Regions from separate parts of the Endozoicomonas sp. 4G genome, predicted to be linked through region 1. Evidence: predicted binding sites of a transcription regulator. Region 1 holds the regulator's gene; each other region holds the start of a gene.
What was found. The regulator PhoB, encoded in region 1, activates phosphate uptake and scavenging genes when phosphate is short. The targets are predictions, from matches to a motif close to TGTCATANNNNTGTCANA.

Region 1 (4,167 bases):
TCATTCTCAATCCCATAAATTTGGCCAATAATAGCAGCGGATTTTTAACCGTGAAGCGACTATCCTGTCATTGCTTTTCATGGTTCTGGAGCATTAGGTGTGTGAAGCAGCAGGAGTACGGGTGTCTTTTATTGATTTTGCTGGCCTGTCCTGGAAGCCCAGGCATTATCTGAAACAACAAATTCCGGAGACTTGGAGAGACTGGTTGCTGGACAGTGGCTCACTGACTCAGCGTTTGAAGCTGACGTTTCATGGCGACTTTAGTGTTCAGGTTATTCGTCATGGAACCCTTATGCCAACCTATTCGGAACTGAAGTTTCTTAATAATCATGAGCCGCTAAAGGCGATGCCTGCCTTTGATGGATTAGCAGGATCCTTCAGAAACGGGCACTGCAGCAAAATGGCTTCCATCAGGGAGGTTCTGTTAATCTGCGGCGGTAGGCCCAGGGTCTTTGCGCGCAGTGTCTTGCCTCACAGCAGTCTTGTGGGCACTAACAGGGAGCTGCTGCAACTGGGCAGTAAACCCCTGGGTGAGTTTTTATTTAACCACCCTGGCATGCGCCGGGGGCCATTTGAACTGGCGGAACTGCCGGCTCGTCAGTTCAATCCTTATCTGGTGGAAAAATATTCAGACGAAACAGCCTGGGGAAGGCGGTCGTTATTTTATTTACACGAAAAGCCTATTTCTGTTTGTGAAATCTTTTTGCCAGACCTGCCTGGGCAGACAAATAAGCAAGAACTGGCTATGACCTGATAAACTGGCGATCAGTACTCAGCCATACAGCCAGCCAAACATTATGATGCAACTCAGGAAACCCATGCGGGGATTAGCGGGCACAAATGCGGTTCTACAGCGATTCCCCCGTTTGAAAGACTTTTTACAGCTGGCTCGACTCGATCGACCCATCGGTATCTATCTGTTGCTCTGGCCTACTATGTGGGCACTCTGGGTTGCTGCAGAAGGTGTGCCGGATCTGGCAAATCTGGTGATTTTTTCGGTCGGTGTGGTTCTGATGCGCAGTGCCGGTTGTGTCATCAATGACTTTGCCGACAGGAAAGTGGACGGTCATGTTAAACGCACACGTAACCGACCACTGGTGACGGGGAGAATTCGGGAAAAAGAAGCACTGATGTATTTTGCAGGCATGGTGCTGGTGGCTTTTATTCTCGTGCTCTTTACCAATACCCTTACGATTCAACTGTCTTTTGCCGCATTATTGCTGGCTTCGGCCTATCCTTTTGCAAAACGCCACACGCATCTGCCCCAGGTGGTATTGGGGGCTGCTTTTGGTTGGTCAATACCTATGGCTTTTGCGGCGCAGAGCGGAGTCCTGGGAAGCACTGCCTGGCTGATATTTCTCGCCAATCTGTTTTGGACGGTGGCCTACGATACTCAATACGCCATGGTGGATCGTGACGATGACCTGAAAGTAGGCATCAAGTCTACAGCGATTCTTTTTGGTGATATGGATAACCTGATCATAGGTAGTTTACAGGTGCTTACTCTGGTGACTCTGGCCATGGTCGGTCATCAGCTGGCGCTGGGTTTTCTGTACTTCCTTTCACTGACTGCGGTAGCAGCCTTTTTCGTTTATCAGCAGTGGCTAACCCGTCGACGTGAGCGTGAGGCTTGTTTCAAGGCATTTCTGAATAACCACTGGGTTGGGGCCATTGTTTTTGCTGGTTTGGTGGTGAGTTATTGGTGATCTCATGGCTGGAACCCCTGCTCTGCAAGGTCTGAAATAGTTGTCTTCATTCTCAAACTGTGATGTCAGTCTGGAGGTGTCATCTGCCTGTAACATTTCAAGAGTGTAATAGCCGGTGTATAGTGCGGTTGATTAAACTTTTGAAAAACAGCCCCGGCCTAAACGAGCCTGAGCTGACCAACACCCTGATATCACCGCCGCAGTCGAATTGATAGATAAGCAGGTAGAGATCAATGCCAGGAAAGACCATTCTGATCGTAGATGACGAAGCACCTATTCGCGAGATGGTGATCGTTGCTCTGGAAATGGCAGGGTACGACTGTCTTGAGGCGGCTGATGCGAAGGAAGCGCACTCTCTGATTGTGGATAATAAACCCGATCTGATCCTGCTGGACTGGATGCTGCCAGATGTCTCCGGCATTGAACTGGCCCGCCGTCTGAAGCGCAATGAGCTGACCTCTGAAATTCCCATCGTTATGTTGACGGCCAAGGGTGAAGAAGACCATAAAATCCAGGGACTTGAAACCGGAGCCGATGACTATATCACCAAGCCTTTTTCCCCCCGTGAGCTGGCTGCCCGCTTAAAAGCGGTGTTGCGCCGGGCAGGTGGGCTGGATAACCAGTCTCCCATTGTCATCAAGGGGTTGGAACTGGATCCTGTCAGCCACAGAGTCTCCATCGATGGCTCACCTGCTGAAATAGGCCCTACCGAGTACCGATTGCTACAGTTTTTTCTGACGCACCAGGAGCGTGCCTATACCCGTGGGCAGTTGTTGGATCAGGTCTGGGGAGGCAATGTCTACGTAGAGGAGCGAACTGTAGACGTTCACATTCGACGCCTGCGTAAGGCATTGGGTGGTAACTATGAAGGGTTTGTGCAAACCGTTCGTGGTACTGGATACCGTTTCTCAACCAGAGTCTAGCTTTCTAACCCTCTAACTCTCTTTTCCGCCCAGTTTTCAGCAGGTGTTTGTCCGGGAGTCATATGACAACAATTTCAAAAACCCATTTGCTGAGCCGCATGATGGCTTACCTGGTTGTTGGGTTTTCCCTGGGCTGGTTGGTTGGCGAGCCTTTTTTAGGGCTTTGTGTGGTGATGGGGGGCTATTTTGTCTGGAGTTTCCGACAGCTTTTCAAACTGCTGGACTGGCTCAATGACCCCAGGGCCAGAAGCAAAGAACCTCCCGAGAGTAAAGGATTCTGGGGTGAAATCTTTGATGGCATCTATCGTTTGCAGAAGCAGCACAGTCGCTCCCGGCAAAAGCTGACCGTAGTACTTGAGCGTATTCAGGAATCAACCGCTGCGCTTAATGACGGAGTTGTGATGATCGATAATCAGAGCAACCTGGAATGGTGGAATCCTGCTGCTGAAACCTTAATGGGTCTGAAGATGCCTGAAGATCAGGGGCAGTTGATTACCAACCTGCTGCGTGATCCGAGGTTTGCGGACTACTTTGAGCAGGGCGGTTATCAAAAAGCCCTGGAGATCCCTTCTCCGGTCAACCCGGATCATCAGCTGCAATTTAATATAACCGTGTATGGCAAAGGCAATCGTCTGATGACCGTGAGAGATGTCACGCGCCTGAATCAGCTGGAAGTCATGAGAAAGGACTTTGTTGCCAACGTATCCCATGAGTTGAGAACACCGTTGACGGTGGTATCCGGCTATCTTGAAACCATGCTGGACAGTTTGGGGCCGGATTCAGGTCTCCCTCCTGTCTGGGAGAAAGCACTGAACAGGATGCAGGAGCAGTCACTCAGAATGCAGAATCTGGTGGCAGACCTGTTGTTGCTGTCCAAGCTCGAATCGGCTGAAGCTCAGGCCGATGAAAACGGGGTTGATGTTAAAGCCATGCTGAACAGCATTGTTGAGGATGGGCGGGCACTCAGTGGTGAAAACCAGCACCAGATTTCACTGGATTGTCCTGAAGGTGTCTTTTTGGCTGGCAATAGCAGCGAATTACGCAGTGCCTTCTCGAACCTGGTCTTTAATGCCGTACGCTATACGCCGCTGGGCGGGAAGATACAGGTGAGCTGGTGGCAGGATAAGGAAGGCGGACACATGATGGTGGAAGATAATGGTATCGGCATTGATCCCATGCATATTTCCAGACTGACTGAACGCTTTTACCGGATTGATAAAAGCCGTAGCCAGAATACCGGGGGAACAGGGCTCGGACTGGCTATCGTCAAGCACGTTATGCTGAGGCACGGAGGTAAGCTCACGATCAGCAGTCATCCGGGAAAAGGCAGCCGTTTTGTTTGCCACTTCCCGGAAAAAAGCCTTTAGCCGGAGAAAAGCCTTTAGCTTGAGAAAAGCCTTTAGCTTGAGAAAAGCCTTTAGCTTGAGAAAAGCCTTTAATTAGTCTCTCGACTCACTCTTCGTTAACAACACACTCCAGGCGTTTCTTGCCGGTGCGATTCAGGTAGTCCTGGAAGTCACTTGGCAGGCGCCCTGTGG
Region 2 (4,167 bases), 800 kb from region 1:
TCATGGCTAGTGTCTTATCAGCAGGCTCAGTGGCTGCCAAAAGAATATTCAGACACAGGGCAGTAATTTCGCTGGTTGACATCCTTAAGTCAGCTTCTTGAGTACCATCACACAAAAGAGAGATAAAATCGTCCCCAGGGTTTAGGCGTCGCTCTTCTACTATGGGAGTAATTAAGCTTATTAAGCGTTTACTGCAATCCAGACTATGTGCTTTTTGGTCATCGGTTTGATCAAACAAGGTGATGAACTCGGCAATTCCTTTATGCCATTGGGCAATTTCTTGATAGTTCTCGGTCGGTAGACCTAGAATCCCTAAGGTTACTAACACTGCATAGTCTCTGCCGAATTCTCTAACAAGATCGATTTTTCCAAGAGGCAAATAAGGTTTAATAAGCTCTTTGGTGACGTTAGTGATCATTGGTTGATAAAGTTTAGTGAAATATTCTTTGGTTAAACCATGAAGCACCATGCGGCGTTTGGTGAAATGTTCTTTACCTTCCATTTGTGCCAGTACTCGATCCCCCATCACTGGCTCAGCTCGTTTCATTAGTGGTTTGGTAGTGAAGATTGATGATTTTAAAATCTTATCGACATCATTATACTTTCCAATGAGATAAGTTTTGTTTTTCCTGTCAACGTAGATTAAATCCTTAGCATGCATCTCTCGATAGAGAGGGTATGGGTTTCGTGCTAAATCTGGATTATGAATACTAATTGAAGCTAGTTGGGACATTGGTAAAAATCCTTAAATCTAATCGAAAGGGAAAATTAACGCAGGCTTATTAATCCATAACTTTGCTTTGGCTTAACTTTAACTGGGTAATGACCTTTATATAAACCCTCACCTATGGGCCAGACTCGATGATAAAAAAATGTAGAATAGGGAACGTTTAACAGCGATGGTGTATCTAGGAAAAACGGTAACTCTGCGAAAATGTAGGGCAAGGCATCATTAACAAGTTGTGATTTAAGCTCACTGTCTTGGCGACCTTTTCCCCTAAGACGGCCTCGCACTGCCATTTGTGACATGGTTAAACAGTCTTGACGAAATCGTGAGCAGTTTGCAAACGCCTTCTTGGCTTCAAAATTTAAGCTCTTATAGCTTGTGTTGTCTATAAAATCACTGAACTGAATGATTTTTGCCGGCGTACTTCTTAACTCATACAATGACAGTAAGTAAGTTAAATGAGTTTTGTGACGTCTGAGTTCCCGCCGAGTCTTCTTTATGGCTTTCTTTTCTTCCATACCTGTTGCTATGAGTAATCGGGATGCTTCTGAAAGGCAGGGCATCAATATATCAAATCTTTTGAATCGTCTTGCAATAAAATTCACCAAACTAGTTACATATGTTTTTGAAAACTGAGAATTAAACGGGCTTATACCAATAAGGGCATGTTCACCTTGTTGAATTATGGATTCACAGCGAGGTGTTGCCCCTGAAATATAAAGTTCCTTGCATTGATTTTTTTCTGAAAAATCACAAGGAGTAGGGGGTTGTCTGAACGAATCTACATAGCTGATGGTTGATAGCTGACTCATGATTGGCTCTTATTTGTTGTATACATGTGTTTTTCGAGTTTGGACAGATACCGATCTACCTAACTCACTGTTGTTGTGAGAGTATTTATACAAAGAATTTGAGCCTGTGAATGTTGCATATATGGCAAGCAGTATTGAGAAACCGTCAATGAGTGGTAAAGCTCTAGTGGAGTCACTGACTGACCTGGGTCTTAGTCCGGTCTTTCCCGTGAAAGTGATGACCAAAGAGGTCAAATCACGTTCAGAAACCTCATTGCATAAGCATTACTGGAGTCAGTTGGTGTTCTCTGACAGGGGAGCTACCCAAGTGACAACGTCAAGTATGACCTATTGGGTTCCTCCGCATCATGCAGTTTGGATTCCACCTGATCATATACATTCAGCCTCACTGCTTGAGCGCGCGAGTTTATTCTCAGTCTATTTCTTAAAACATAACCCTCTGTTTGGTTCGTTTGATTGGCACCGGTGTCAATGCTTTGAGGTATCTTGTCTGCTTGGAGAGCTAATTAAAAAGATGTCGGCAACAAACCCTGAAACTATGCCCGAAGAAATTTATAATGCTCTTTGCAAGCTTATATACACAGAAATAGCACAGAGTCGGCCTATCCCAATTGGTGTGCCCATGCCAAAGGACAGACGATTGAGGCATTTGTGTCAACTGTTCTTAAATTCACCACAGCAGTATGTGACACTTCATGATTTAGCTGCTGTAGTGGGGGCTAGCGAAAGTACTATTGGACGACTCTTCAGGAATGAGTTGAATATGACTTTCAGCCAGTGGCGACAGCAAGCACTGCTGGCCAGCGCCATAACATTAGCCGCTAAAAAAATGTCTATTGGCAGAATCGCACTTGAGCTCGGTTATTCCAGTCACAGTGCTTTTACCGCGATGGTGACATCTATTGTAGGAAAATCTCCTAAGCACTTTTTGAATCAATGACTTTAAGTAAAGCGCGATCGTTTCTCCAAACCCGGTCAGGTCTGCCATACCATCACCATTCATGTCAGCAAAGAGGCGAGGGAACTTACTGTCAGTGTTCCAGCTTCTCTATTCGTTGAGGTTGGAAAATGGCTTGCTCTTTACGAAGTTGGCATTATTACCCTCTGTATCATCGGTCAGCCAGTCAAGTGTGAAAGTGCTTTCAGAAGAGTGAAAAATTGTTTTAATCCTGTCACATTAAATAAATCTTATTGTCACAATCATGTCGTTTAATGAGTCCGGCTTAGAGGATATTCGATAACAAATAAAGCTGGCTCGAACGACAGGTATAACATGAGCAAAAATACTTTTGATCCGACGGTGTACAACTCCAGTGATAACAAGCCGATCTCGGCAGTGCTGGAAAAAGAACTCTCCCGCCGTGGGGTTTTGAAGCGTGGGGGTGCGCTGGCAGCCTTTACAGCACTGGCCAGTGTTGGTTTGGCTGGCTGTAACGATAACGACTCTGATGTGGTGACCCCGCCATCCAGGCTCTCTCTGGGCTTTGAATCCATTCCCGGAACTAAAACTGACGCTGTGTCTGTACCTCCTGGCTATACCGCTCAGGTTCTGGCGCCATGGGGCACACCCTTGAATGATAAAGCGGCAGAATGGAAAGACGACGGCACCAACACTTCTGAAGACCAGGCCAATGCCACCGGCATGATGCACGACGGTATGCACTTCTTCCCGCTGGAAGGCAGCAGTACAGAAGGTCTGCTCTGTATCAATCATGAATATATTTCTCAAAGCCGATTGCATCCCAACGGAGATACCAAAGTTGATGGTAAGCGTCCCGCTGAGGAAGTGCGCAAAGAAATTAACGCCCACGGTGTGGCGGTCGTTCACATCAAACTGACCGACGGTGTCTGGGACGTTGTTAAAAACAGCAAATACAACAAGCGTTACACCGCAGCGACTGAAATGGATCTGACCGGGCCGGTGGCTGACAGTGATCTGCTGATCACCAAATACACCAATGAGAAAGGGAATAAAGCCCTTGCCCGAGGCACCAACAATAACTGTGGTAATGGTCACACGCCCTGGGGCACCTATCTGACCTGTGAAGAAAACTGGCCTGGCTATTTTGTCCGCACTGATGCCATCGATAACTGGACTGAAGAACAAAAACGTCTGGGTATCAGTGACGAAGGCACCCGTTATGATTGGGAAACTGTGGAGCCAGCGGACGAAAACGAAACCGGCGAGTTTACCCGTTTTAATGTAACCCCGGGTTCTGGAGCGGCGACTGAAGATTTCCGTAACGAAGCCAATGGTCACGGATACATCGTAGAAATCGATCCCTATAATCCTGATACCCGAGCCACCAAACGGACAGCTCTGGGTCGCTTCCGTCACGAAGACTGCTCATTTGGCAAGCTGGTAGAAGGTCAGCCAGTGGTTTTCTATTCGGGTCATGACAGCCGATTCGAATACATTTACAAGTTCGTTTCCAAAGAACTCTGGAACCCGGCAGACGCCAACCCTGAAGATCGTCTGGCTACCGGTGCCAAGTATATGAATGAAGGGACTTTGTATGCCGCTCGCTTTGATGTAGGAGGTAAGGGTGAATGGCTGCCTCTGACGCCTGAAGCAACCACCAAAGCAGGTGGAAAATTAGGTGATGTTGCCGGATTCGCAACTCTGGC
Region 3 (4,167 bases), 410 kb from region 1:
AAGGCTGATTGGGCGGGGAGTGTCAGAAGGCCTCCGTCTTCTTCAACAAATTTGATGGTGGCAGCCTTTCTCAGCATGTCATCAACATCCCGGCCAATGGTATTGCCCAGAACCTCGGTGATTCTGACTTTACCGTCGATGCCCATGTAAAAAGTGGCTCTGAAGGACAGTCCATCCTCGCTTTGCAAACCGTACTGTTTCAGAATTTTAGCCTCTGGATCCAGGAGCTTAATAAAACCTGCTTTACCGATTTCGGTGGGCTTGCTTTTGAACATGGGTGCTCCATCGGTGGCAAGCACCAGCACCTCAAAACCCAGTTCCCGAAACCGATCCAGTTTATCTTTGATCGCGATCAGCTCAGTGGCACAAATATAGGTGCAGTGTTGTGGATAACTGAGCAGCAAAATGCGCTTCTTCCCGAACAGACTGGATAACTTAAAGTTATCCACAACCCGCCCTTCAGGCTTACCTTTAACCGGCAGGACTGCGGTGGTTTCAAAATCAGGTGCCATGGTTTCTGGCAGAGGCACAGCACTGACTAAAGCGGGAATCAGGGCTGCAATAAAAAGAGGGATGTACTTCATAACACCTCACAGGGCGAAGATGTTTTTACACCCTGTAAGGTTTAGCAGAAAATGAATCAGTCCGCGCTTAATTCCGAACTGATATCCTCGACAACATCAACGCTCCTGCCAGTACATGCTTTCGGAAACGGCTTTAATCAGTCGACTGATGTCTTCTGGATACACTTCACCGATATTACCAATTCTGAAACAGTCGGCATCCGACACTTTACCGGGATAAATAACAAAACCTTTCGCTTTCAGCTGTTCATAAAAGCGCAAGAAGTCATAATCCGGATGCTCCGGCGAGTAGAAAGAAGTAATAAACGGCGAGTGCAGTTTATTGTCTAACAGGCACTTGAAGCCCAGCTCATTCATACCCTGAACCAGCAAGCTCTGATTGCTGGAGTAACGCTGGTGACGAGCCGCAATGCCACCCTCTTCATTCAGCTCAGCCAATGCCTGATGGAAAGCCCTGACGGTATGAGTGGGAGAGGTAAAGCGCCACTTGCCATTATTTTTTTCCATGCATTGCCACTGATCGTAGAGATCCAGAGACAGGGAGCGGGCTCGCCCTTCACACTGAGACAACAGAGAACGACGGGCAATAACAAAGCCAAAACCGGGAACACCCTGAATGCACTTGTTGGCAGAGCTGATCAGAAAATCAATGCCCAGTCCGGCCAGATCAATGGGGACACCACCAAAGCTGCTCATGGCATCAACAATCAGAACCCGGTCGTGTTTCTTAACCACGGGTGCCACGGCTTCAATAGGGTTCAACATCCCGGTAGTGGTTTCACAATGAACGACAGCGACATGGGTGATTGCCTGGTCTTCAGACAGTATCTGTTCAACTTCTTCAGGCGTTGGCGGATTAATCTCACCACAATTCAGCACGCTGTGAGGAATCTTCAGATACTCAGCAATCTGGGCAATGCGGGCACCGTAAGCGCCATTATTAATGACCAGCAACTTACCTTCATCAGGAATCACCGAGCCAATCGTTGCTTCGACCGAAGCGGTGCCGCTGCCCTGCATAAGCACAGCGGTGTAGTCTTCAGTATCCGAGGCCAGTTTAATCAGTTGACTGCGGATTTCTTCAACGACACCAAGATTGTAATCGTCATCCCAGGTGCACCAGTCACGCAGCATCGCTTCGCGGACACTGGTTGACGTCGAGAGAGGCCCCGGAGTTAACAGGAGATAGGGATTTTCCAAACTCTTTTCTTGCACAGCTGGCACGTCTTTTGTGGATACGGCTTTCATAGGACACCCATAGAAACAGAAACTTCAATCATCTGGTATATACCAATTTGCGTAAAATCATGACGGCGAGACTTTTTCCTGTAAATACCCAACAGGCACGTTTCATAAAAACTTCATATTTCCCCCATCAAAAACCCTTCATTTTCATAAAAACAATCATTTAATTGTCATAAAAGCGGTTTAAAATGGTATATACCAGATGAGAATCCATTGACCCTCAAGAGAACCGTATTCATGGGACAGGGAAAAAGTCAGTATCAAATCATCCGTACTGCCCTGAACGAGCAGATCGAAAGTGGTGTATTAAAGCCGGGGAGCAAACTGCCCTCGGAGCGATTGTTGAGTGAACAATTCAGCACCACCCGCGTTACGCTCAGGGAATCTCTGTCGTCTATGGAAGCCGACGGACTGGTCTATCGCGAAGATCGCATAGGCTGGTTTGTCTCTCCGGAAAGAGTGACCTATGATCCCACGGTGAATACTAACTTTCATACCATGGTCAGCCACCAGGGCAGAGTACCGGGCACCCGGATGCTCCATGCCGATCGGATACCGGCCCCTGCCCGAGTGCAAAAATTGCTTGAGGTGACACCTCTGACCTCGGTGTATCGACTGCAACGCCTTCGTTCAGTGGATGGCCGAAATGTCCTGTACATTGAAAATTACATGAATCCTGCCTACTTCCCGGGCCTGCTGGAACACGATCTGTCCCAATCGCTGTCTGATATCTATCGGGAACATTACAACCGCCACTACACCCGGGTTCGTTTCAGATTGTACCCGGTGGGCCTGAATGCCGAGGCGTCTTCTCACCTCAAAGTCACCACAGGCAGCTCCGGATTGCTGATTGAGCGAACCAACTACGACCAGTCCGGTGTCCTGATTGACTGTGACTTTGAATATTGGCGACAGGATGCAGTGGTGATTGCCGCTGACACCACTGTCAATTCGAACATTTCAAACAATTCGAACTAAACGTCCATCACCTTTTAACCCTGACAACTGAAAAGAGGTCAACATGAGCAAAATTCAACTCGCCGTTTTTGATATGGCTGGCACTACCGTTAATGAAGACAACGTCGTTTACAAAACGGTTCAAAAAAGTCTTGTCGATGCTGGTTATGACTTCACCCTGGATGAAGTTCTTGAGCACGGTGCCGGCAAAGAGAAACATCAGGCCATAAAAGACACTCTGTCTTCCAAAGGCTTCGACCATTCCGAGTCAGAGCAAATCTTCCAGTCTTTTAAGCAACAACTGACCCAGGCTTATGAAGAACTGGCAGTAACCTCCTTCGACGGCGTCCCCGAACTGTTGAAAGAGCTGCGCGCCCGAGACATCAAGGTCGCACTCAACACCGGCTACAGCCGCCAGGTGGCAACAGGGCTGCTAGAAAAGATGAACTGGCTGCCCGGTGTCGAATTTGATGCCCTGATCACAGCGGATGATGTCACAAACGGCAGACCGGCACCCGACATGATTGAGCTGGCTATGGAAAAAACCGGTATCCACGACAGTTCAAAGGTACTTAAAGCAGGCGATTCGGCCATTGATATTGAGGAAGGAAAAAACGCCCACTGCGGTTTCACCGTTGGTGTGACCACGGGCGCCCAGACTCGCGAGCAACTGGCTGCGGCCTCTCCAACTCTGGTGCTTGATCACTTAGCCGACATCCTGAAGCACATTTAAACGCCGGGAGACTCCTTTGAAATACGATTTAATGGTGGTCGGTGCCGGTATTCTCGGTGCTTTTCATGCCTACGCAGCGGCGAAGCGGGGCTATAAAGTCCTGCTGGTTGAAAAAGACAGTCAACCGGTTCAGGCCACTGTCAGAAACTTTGGTCAGGTGATCCCGTCGGGCATGACCGCAGACCTGTTGCCAACAGCACTGAACTCTCTTGACATTTATCAAACCCTGCAGGATCAGTTTGATATTTCAGCCCGGAGAAATGGCAGTTGCTATATGGCCTCCGATGAGCAGGAGCTGGCGATGCTGCAAGAGCTGCATCAACAACACCAGCAAACTGGCTATCCATCATCGCTGCTTAGCCGTGATGAGGTGATCCGTGCCAACCCTGCCGTCAGGAAAAGTTATGTCAAAGGAGCCCTGTTCTTTCCGGAAGAATTCAGCGTTAATCCTCTGCAACTGGTTTACCGAATTATTGAGTTTATTCAGCAGGAATACGGGGTTGAATACCGACCCAACACCCGGATCATTGCCATGGAAACCGGGCAGGACGAAGTCATCAGTCGGGATTCAGCAGGCGATCAATACCGGGCTGCAAAAGCAATGGTCTGTAACGGGCATGACTTCAAAACCCTGTTTCCATCGCGTTT

Region 2: a site for PhoB is predicted at 2,699-2,716, ahead of K7B67_RS23090 (PhoX family phosphatase). Genes of this name have one in related genera too.
Region 3: a site for PhoB is predicted at 1,987-2,004, ahead of phnW (2-aminoethylphosphonate--pyruvate transaminase). Genes of this name have one in related genera too.

The regions. Positions count from the first base shown of each region.
Region 1 covers NZ_CP082909.1:5,009,712-5,013,878, reverse strand. The annotation lists gene K7B67_RS19710 (chorismate lyase) at 122-754, shown strand; gene ubiA (4-hydroxybenzoate octaprenyltransferase) at 819-1,706, shown strand; gene phoB (phosphate regulon transcriptional regulator PhoB) at 1,940-2,629, shown strand; gene phoR (phosphate regulon sensor histidine kinase PhoR) at 2,692-3,996, shown strand; gene K7B67_RS19690 (H-NS family nucleoid-associated regulatory protein) at 4,082-4,167, opposite strand, start outside.
Region 2 covers NZ_CP082909.1:5,813,238-5,817,404, forward strand. The annotation lists partial or broken gene K7B67_RS23075 (cytochrome P450, cyclodipeptide synthase-associated) at 1-733, opposite strand, end outside; gene K7B67_RS23080 (tRNA-dependent cyclodipeptide synthase) at 769-1,539, opposite strand; gene K7B67_RS23085 (helix-turn-helix transcriptional regulator) at 1,646-2,479, shown strand; gene K7B67_RS23090 (PhoX family phosphatase) at 2,813-4,167, shown strand, end outside.
Region 3 covers NZ_CP082909.1:4,602,158-4,606,324, forward strand. The annotation lists gene K7B67_RS18135 (transposase) at 1-150, shown strand, start outside; partial or broken gene K7B67_RS18140 (redoxin domain-containing protein) at 138-584, opposite strand; gene phnW (2-aminoethylphosphonate--pyruvate transaminase) at 681-1,784, opposite strand; gene phnR (phosphonate utilization transcriptional regulator PhnR) at 2,067-2,807, shown strand; gene K7B67_RS18155 (phosphonatase-like hydrolase) at 2,851-3,519, shown strand; gene K7B67_RS18160 (TIGR03364 family FAD-dependent oxidoreductase) at 3,536-4,167, shown strand, end outside.